2 regions of the Clostridium sp. CM042 genome follow, and region 2 is predicted to be linked to the other one. Evidence: riboswitches for the same ligand, from Rfam matches in the RefSeq annotation. Region 2 holds a riboswitch; the other holds the start of a gene.
What was found. A riboswitch is a leader RNA that binds a small molecule or an ion and turns the genes downstream of it on or off. The one in region 2 is predicted to bind lysine.
Positions count from the first base shown of each region.

Region 1 (4,436 bases), 1.0 Mb from region 2:
TACATTTCTTGCTTTAGCTAGTGGTTTAGATACATCCGAAGCTGGAGAGATATTATATGAAAAAAAGAATATAACAAATATAGGGCTTACTAATTATAGAAATAAATATATTGGCATAGTATTTCAATCCTACAATTTAATACCTTATATGTCAGCTCTACAGAATGTTTTAACAGCAATGGAAATAACAAAGAACAAAATAGAAAATAAAAAACAAAAAGCTTATGATTTACTAGAAAAGATGGGCTTAACAAAAGATGAAGCCCATAGAAACGTATTAAAGCTAAGTGGTGGACAGCAGCAGAGAGTAGCAATAGCACGCGCTCTTTCCTCAGAAGGAGATTTGATAATTGCAGATGAACCAACTGGAAATCTTGATGCTGATATCGCAAGTGATATAGTAACTATATTTAAATCACTTGCTCATAAAGAAAATAAGTGTGTTATAGTAGTTACGCACTCTAGTGAAGTAGCATCCCAGTCAGACGTTATACTTAGACTTAAAGGTGGCGTGTTAGTTAAAGCTTAAATTTGATATGCTCCCCTTAAAGTAGACAGATTAAAAAATAAAAATCTGTTACTTGAAGTTTTTCTTTGTTATAGTCAAATATAATTTGGGAAGTGTCTAAATTAATATTATTAAAATAAAACTTCATTAAGAAAGAACGAAAGTAACACAATAGTAATTGTGTTACTTTCACTTTGTGTCTATCACCCATCCCTTGAAAATTTCATTTTTAATATAACATATCGTATTGACTTGTTACGTTTAATGTATTATATATGTTTTCCTAAATATCAAATACTTGCAGCAGCTCCGCCTTAACTATACTAGGAAAATACATATCCCCATAAATTATATTTACAGATTAAATTCCTCTGCAACTACCTTTATAGCCTTTAATTTATCTCCAGTTTTAATAGCACAAGTAATTCTTATTTCTGATGTAGTAATCATTTTAATTTCAATATTGTTTTTGTTAAAAACCCTAAACATTCTAGCTGCTACTCCAGAGGTTGTCTTCATTCCTAGCCCCACCACTGAAAATTTAGTTATCTCCTCATCAACTATAACTTTATTATCTGCTATTAAGTTATCTATAATTTCTAAACTATCCTTTAAGCTCTCTTTAGGTATAGTAAATGATACACTTACCCTTCCATCTATAGGTGATGTTTGACTTATCATATCTATATTGACTCTTTTACTTCCTATCGCTTCAAATATAGTAGACAATATATTCACATCTTTAGGTATACGCTGAAGTGTTACTGCAACATCCTCATCACTAGTTGCTATTCCTGTTACTGGTTTATTTTCCATATTCATATTTTTTACCTCCTTAATTACAGTTCCTTTAATATCACTATTACTGAGCCCTACATATATAGGTATACTATATTTTTGGGCAAGTTCTATAGACCTTGAATGCATTATTTGAGCTCCCAAACTTGCTAGCTCGAGCATCTCTTCATATTCTATTTCATCTAATTTTTTAGCCACACTGTATGCTCTAGGATCTACACTATATATTCCAGAAACGTCCGTATATATTTCACATCTGCCCTTAAGCTTCACAGCCAAAGCAACTGCAGTAGTATCAGATCCACCTCTGCCGAGTGTTGTAATATCCCCTTCTCCATTTATTCCTTGGAAGCCAGCAACTATTACGATTTTGCCTTCTTTTAAGCTTTTTTTAATCCTGCCACCGTGTATATCTTCAATTAACGCTTTACCATATTGTCCACTAGTCTTAATCCCAATTTGGTATGCAGTATAACTTATGGCATCATATCCAAGTCCCTTAATTGCCATAGCTAAAAGTGCGCTTGAAATTATTTCACCTGTTGATAATAGAACATCCAATTCTCTCTTATCTGGTTTTTCTCCTATACCTTTTGATAGAGATAATAAATCATCTGTAGTGTCCCCCATAGCAGATACTACTATAACTAAATCTGTATCTTCATTTTTCCTCTTTACTATACTTTGTGCAATCCCTTTAATTTTCTCTGTAGTTCCTACAGATGAACCTCCATATTTTTGAACAACTACTGCCATAATCAAATCACTCCTATTAATTATCACCTTCGGTGCTGTTTATCACCTTTGGTGCTATTTATCACCTTTTGTGAGATTTAGAACTCTTATATATTGTTCCAAAAAAAATAAATACAGCAAAGGAACACCTTTGCTGCATAAAATACATGTTTTTATACAAACTTCGTGTACCTTGTAGCTCACCACTGAAAAATCAGTGACAATTTTACATATATTATATGTAATCTCAGAAAATAATTTCACCAAATACATTTTCTTCGGCCATAGCTCCTTTTCTTATTCATCTTAGCCTGTCAGCTCCGAACAAGTACTCTTAGATACAGCACCTCTACCCTAGGTAGTTTACTTATTAAATTAGTTATTATATTATCACAGTATGTTTATAAGTACAAGCATTAATTACAGATGTTCTTACTAAAATATCTATCTCCCCTCTCAGGCAGTATTGCAACAATGTTCCCACCTTCAATGGTTTCTCCAAGTTTTATTGCAGATACTATGGCAGTCCCTAAAGAACTGCCTACAAATAGCCCCTCTTTACATTGTATCCTTAATTGATAGCTGCAGTTTTGCGAAGATATTTACACCTTCTTTTACACCCAAATTATTTAGCTTAATAAGTGGTGTATTTCCTATAATATTTAATATACTATTTATATATCTCACTGCTAACACCTCTACTAAGAACTAATTTTGCATATTCTTTTGCACCATCTAAGGAATGATCTCTATAATTTCCACATTGAACTTCATTGGCTGCTGGGATTTCCTCTGTTTCTATTACCTTTTTTAATCCATAATTTAGTGCTTCTATAACCCTATCTACACTGACATCATTCCATACGATCATGTAAAACCCTGTTCTACATCCCATAGGTGAAATGTCTATAATTCCGTCCATTACTTCTCTCATATATCCAGCAAGCAAATGCTCTAAAGTATGGATAGCTGATATATTCATAAACTCCTTGTTTGGTTGCATAAATCTTAAGTCAAACTTTGTTACTTTATCGCCCTTTTCCCCTATCTTTACCTCACATTTTCGTACAAAAGGTGCCACAACCTTTGTGTGATCTAAGGAAAAACTTTCAACTTTAATCATTTACTCTTACCTCCTTATTTGCTACTGCAATGAAAATGCCAGTTTCAGTATATTCGCCTTTGCTAGAAAAACCTTTGCACCTTAAATCTGTATTCTCAATGTTAACTATATTAAACCCTGCGCCAGTTAACCACTCTTCCATCTGATTATTTGAAAAACCAAGCCATTCGTCAAACATTTCAGTCCTTGCCCACTGCCCATTATGCTCTTCTACATCCGATATTATTAAAGTCCCACCTTTTTTAATTATTCTGTGCATCTCTTCAATAGCTTTTTTGGCATCGCTCACATGATGGAGAGCCATATTAATGAAGACCACATCTACAGACTCATCAAACAAAACCAAGTTGTCTATGGATGATTTTATTGGATATACATTATCGAATTTTTTAGTTTCCATTAATTTTTTGGATTCTTTAAGCATATTTACTGATTGATCTATAGAAAACACAATGCTTGCATCTAAGGCCAGTGCTAAGGATAAAAATCCAGTGCCGCATCCGAGATCAGCCACTACCTTATCTTTTATACTTACTTTGGATAATACCTTGTACTTTAACCTTTCATCAAAATACTCACTTCTTATTACGTTCCAACTTTTAGCTATTTCGTTAAAATAATCTAATGAACTCATAATATTACCTCCATTTATTTATTTTTAAGATTAAATTTTACATCTTATACTTAAAAAATAGTGTTAAGGCCAAGCTTTTTTTAAATTCAAATATTTTTGGTGTCAAAAAAACACCGTCTCATTTTATAGAGGCGGTGTTTTTACACTTCGCGGTCCACTCTAATTAGATATAGAATCTCACTTAAATCCAAGCACAAAATGCTTTATCGTTTTAACGGGCGAACCCGTAGTCCCCTACTATAATTTCAGGTCCATGCTCCAAAGGGCACTTCATATATATTTAGGTAAAAGCTTCTCAGCATCGCTTCCTCTCTGTACCCATGCAATATACTACTTTCCTTTTTCATTGCATTTCCTAGTATTCATATTGGAATGGTTATATTTTTATTATATGCCATATTTTATTTTTGTCAACCTCAATCTTAAAATAATAATTTACTATTATTTAGAATATATACAAAACATTTTCAACAGGAATATAAAATAATTATAATCAATTTCAACATCTATGAATAGTATGTATTGATATGATGAAATGGAGTGTGATATTATGCAAGGTACTATTAAAAATTATTTCCCCGGTGGCAATACTTCAAGAGGATTCTATTCCTACTATAGGTATATACTAGGGCAAGATG
Region 1 covers NZ_CM143646.1:3,120,036-3,124,471, reverse strand. The annotation lists gene ACWJJ7_RS14895 (ABC transporter ATP-binding protein) at 1-529, shown strand, start outside; gene ACWJJ7_RS14890 (aspartate kinase) at 863-2,062, opposite strand; lysine riboswitch at 2,230-2,401, opposite strand; partial or broken gene ACWJJ7_RS14885 (cysteine synthase) at 2,458-2,601, opposite strand; gene ACWJJ7_RS14880 (hypothetical protein) at 2,600-2,728, opposite strand; gene ACWJJ7_RS14875 (S-ribosylhomocysteine lyase) at 2,712-3,164, opposite strand; gene ACWJJ7_RS14870 (class I SAM-dependent methyltransferase) at 3,157-3,798, opposite strand; T-box leader at 3,923-4,154, opposite strand; gene ACWJJ7_RS14865 (PRK06851 family protein) at 4,349-4,436, shown strand, end outside.
Region 1: it holds a riboswitch for lysine, as region 2 does, so the genes downstream of both, ACWJJ7_RS14890 (aspartate kinase) here and kal (3-aminobutyryl-CoA ammonia lyase) in region 2, are expected to answer to the same signal.

Region 2 (4,436 bases):
ATAAAAGAAGAAAAAAAGGGCTTTTTAACATGGGTAAAGAACTTGTTTGGCAGTAATGATCAAGTAATAAAATAATAATAAATTTAAAAATGAAGATATATACCGATTTAAAACATAAAACATATTTATGGAAATTATGTGTAACAAATGAAAAAAACATTTTAAAAGTAATAAAAGGTATTAGTTTAAATTTAAACTGGTACCTTTTATTACTTTTGTACGTATAAACCATTGCTAATATTTACAAAAAATTCACAACTCAAAGATAAAATAAACATTGTATATTTTAAAATTGTAAACATATAAATAACAGTGTAAAACACAATACAATTCCAGTTGATACACTAATATAAGTGGAGTATAATAATCTAAGTTTCAATGATTTAAAATAATAATTATTATGAATTTAAACGAGGAGCAAAATTATGACTGGCCATAAAAAAATAACGAAAAGAAATTTAAAGTTACTCATTATAGCGATGTGTTTATCTCTAAGCATATTGACACCGAGGGCTTATTTAAATAAAATTAATAAAAATTCGAGTAAAAATATAGAAACTATATCTAGTAAAGATACTGAAATTAAAAGTAAGGATCAAAATACAAAGAATGCTAAGCTGACAAAGATAGCATTCGAGAAGAATAATAATGTTTATCTTTATGATGAAATAAATGAACAGATTAAATCTTTAGGGGATAATTCAAATTCAAAAGATCTATTACGACTTTCTCCAGATAAAACAAAAATAGTTTTTAGAGCTTTTAATGAAGAAAAAGAGACATATCCTCCACATATAATTGTTTATGATATTAAAACTGAAAAATCAACAGAGATTGACATAAATAATAAAAATGTTCAACAAATTATTGAACTCAAGTGGATAGATAATGAAAATATTTTGATTACGGGTCATATTAATCCGTCAGCTTCAGGTTATGCGGTATATAACATAAAAAACAAATTGGAGTTAATATCATGCGAAGGCACCATAAGAGATATTATTATAAATAAAAAAAGCATTCTTTATAGCGTAACACCGCATACATTTCCACAACCTAGGGCCAATTTATATATTAATGGTAATAAAATTTTTGAAAGTACAGAGGATAAAGAAGAAATATATGATGGAGTGATATCTAAAGATGGTAAAATGCTTGCCTTTAGAAGTTTGCTTTCAGGTTCAAAGAATTCGAATGGTGAAATAAGTGCTTACATTAACATAGCTAAAATTAGTAATGATGGAAAATCACTAAGTGATTTAAAGAAGATAGGAATAAACAATGACATAACTGGAGATTTAAAATTTGATGATAAAAATGATATAAGTATTATAGGTGTCGAATTTATATATAAATTAAAAGAAGGCAATATTATTAAGGAAGAAAATAATTTGGCAAAGCAAGCAGAACTTTCTGCTGAGCAACTTAAAAAGTTTAAACAAATTTTTATCAAGCAATTCCCCGAAGAAACTATTTTAGAGCAAACAGTATTAGAAGATATAGATATATATAATGTGGTAACTTTTTAGAATTCGAAACTAACTTAGAAATTAAAGGAGGGTTAAAAATGAATAATAACTATAAATTTTTTAGAAATAAAGATTGTGAATATTTTCCATGTCATGAAGTTAAAGATGATGAAAAATTTAATTGTCTGTTTTGCTATTGTCCACTGTATTTCCTCGAGGAGTGTGGTGGAAATGGAAAATTCGTAAATGGTGTTAAAGATTGCTCAACTTGCATGATTCCACATTCTAAAAATGGATATGACTATATAGTAAACAAGATAGTGGAAGTAAATAAAACAAAAAGAAAATGACTAAGAGTGAGTGGAAATCAATTAATTCAATTTAATACTTACTGCTCAGAGGTAAAAAAAGTATAATTTTTTAAAAAAAGCATTGCATTTGAAACGTTTACGTATTATAATTAAATAAGAGTTAAAAAATAAAATTTAATAGTTTCACATAAATAGAGGTGCAGATAAAGAGGTAATTTTTGAATGATAAGGATATGAACATCCAATGTCAAAAATGAAGTATTTATTTGCCGAAAGAATATTTTGGTTCTTCAATATATTCTTGGGGATAGAAAGTAGTATTTCTATCACTGCCATAAGAATTCTTATGGAGAGCTATTTATGTAATGAAAAGATATTTTTTCATTGCATTAATAGACCTATTACTTTGGTTAATTAAGGCACTGAAAATTCAGTGCTTTTTTTATTTCAAAATATATTAACATAAGGCATTTTCTAAAAGATAGACAAATATAATTATCTGTTGTTTTTTACAAAATTCCTAAAAATTACAAAACAAATAACTACAATGAACGAGGGGGAAAATAAAATGAAGTCTTTAATAAGGTTAAGAATGAGTGCCCATGATGCACATTATGGTGGAAATTTAGTGGATGGAGCAAGAATGCTTCAATTATTTGGGGATGTAGCTACAGAGCTTTTAATTATGAACGATGGTGATGAAGGATTATTCAAAGCATACGATGCTGTAGAATTTTTAGCGCCAGTTTATGCAGGAGACTATATAGAAGCTGTTGGAGAAATAGTAAAGGTAGGAAGTTCATCAAGAAAAATGATTTTTGAAGCAAGAAAAGTTATAGTACCAAGACCAGATATAAATGATTCAGCTTGTGATGTATTAGAAGAACCAATAGTAGTTTGCAAGGCAAGCGGAACTTGTGTAGTTTTAAAAAATAACCAAAGAAAATAATATGCAAGAGAAGTTAATGTAAACTTTTTCAGATGGTGGTTGCTAAAAAAAATTGTGCAAAATTGCAATAATATAGATAAATTATCATAAGCTTATGGTAGATAATAATTATTTTTGCATCACGGAGAACTATAGGGAGGAAACAACATGGAAAAATTAATAATTACTGCAGCTATATCCGGAGCGGAAGTTACAAAAGAACATAATCCAAACGTCCCATATACTGTTGAGGAGGTAGCAATAGAAGCTGAAAAAGCATATAAAGCAGGAGCTAGCATCATTCATTTACACGTAAGGAAAGATGATGGAACACCTACTCAAGATAGGGAAAGATTTAAAGCTTGTATGGAAGCTATTAAAGCAAGATGTCCGGATGCAATTGTTCAACCATCAACAGGTGGAGCTGTTGGTATGAGTAATGAGGAAAGATTACAACCTGTTGATCTAAGGCCGGAAATGGCAACTTTAGATGCAGGTACTTGTAATTTTGGTGGAGATGATATATTCGTAAACACTGAAAACACTATTAAAGAATTTGGTAAAAAGATGATGGAACTTGGAGTAAAGCCAGAAATTGAAGTTTTTGATAAGGGAATGGTAGACATGGCTATAAGACTTCAAAAGAAAGGTTTTATAAAAACACCAATGCATTTTAATTTTGTGATGGGTGTAAATGGTGGGATAACTGCTTCGCCAAGAGATTTAGTATTTATGGCAGGAAGCGTGCCACAAGGAAGTACATACACTGTATCAGGTATTGGTAGATTTGAATTTCAAATGGCAGCTGTGACTATTGTTATGGGTGGTCATGTAAGAGTCGGATTTGAAGATAATGTGTATATTGAAAAAGGCGTACCAGCTAAATCAAATGCAGAATTAGTAGAAAGAGTAGTTAGACTTGCGAAAGAACTTAGCAGAGAAATTGCCACTCCACAAGAAGCAAGAGAGATATTGGGTTTAAAGAAAATATAAAACTGATAATTGTTATATCTTCAGGATAAATAAGAGGAGGTAAAATAAATGAATAAGGTTGTATCTTTAGAACAAGTTAGGCCACTACTTAAAGATGGAATGTCAATAATGATAGGTGGATTTTTAGCCTGTGGAACACCTGAAAAGATGATTGACCTACTAATAGAAACGAATGTTAAAGATTTAACTATAATAGCAAATGATACAAGCTATGTAGATAGAGGTATAGGAAGACTTATAGTAAACGGTCAAGTTAAAAAAGTCGTAGCTTCTCATATAGGAACAAATGCTGAAACTGGAAGACTTATGACAGAAGGGAAAATGGAAGTAGAACTTGTGCCACAAGGAACACTAATTGAAAGAATAAGATCAGCGGGAGCTGGCCTTGGTGGAGTGCTCACACCTACGGGGGTTGGTACTATGATAGAAGAAGGAAAACAAAAACTTACAATAGAAGGAAAAGAATATCTATTAGAGATCCCAATTAAAGCAGATTTAGCACTTGTTTATGCAAGCGCCGTAGATGAAATTGGAAATGCAGTTTATTATGGAACAACAAAAAACTTTAATCCAATTATAGCTACTGCTGCAGAAATCGTAATAGTAGAAGCTGGAAAGATTGTTAAAGTTGGAGAACTTGATCCAGATAATATTGTTACCCCATGTGTATTGGTTGATTATATTATAGGGGAGGCTAACTAATATGATTACAGATAGCAAGCTTGCAAAACAAAT
Region 2 covers NZ_CM143646.1:2,098,155-2,102,590, reverse strand. The annotation lists gene ACWJJ7_RS09920 (methyl-accepting chemotaxis protein) at 1-75, shown strand, start outside; gene ACWJJ7_RS09915 (hypothetical protein) at 426-1,529, shown strand; gene ACWJJ7_RS09910 (cysteine-rich small domain-containing protein) at 1,568-1,819, shown strand; lysine riboswitch at 1,965-2,145, shown strand; gene kal (3-aminobutyryl-CoA ammonia lyase) at 2,349-2,729, shown strand; gene kce (3-keto-5-aminohexanoate cleavage enzyme) at 2,877-3,701, shown strand; gene atoD (acetate CoA-transferase subunit alpha) at 3,750-4,403, shown strand; gene ACWJJ7_RS09890 (3-oxoacid CoA-transferase subunit B) at 4,405-4,436, shown strand, end outside.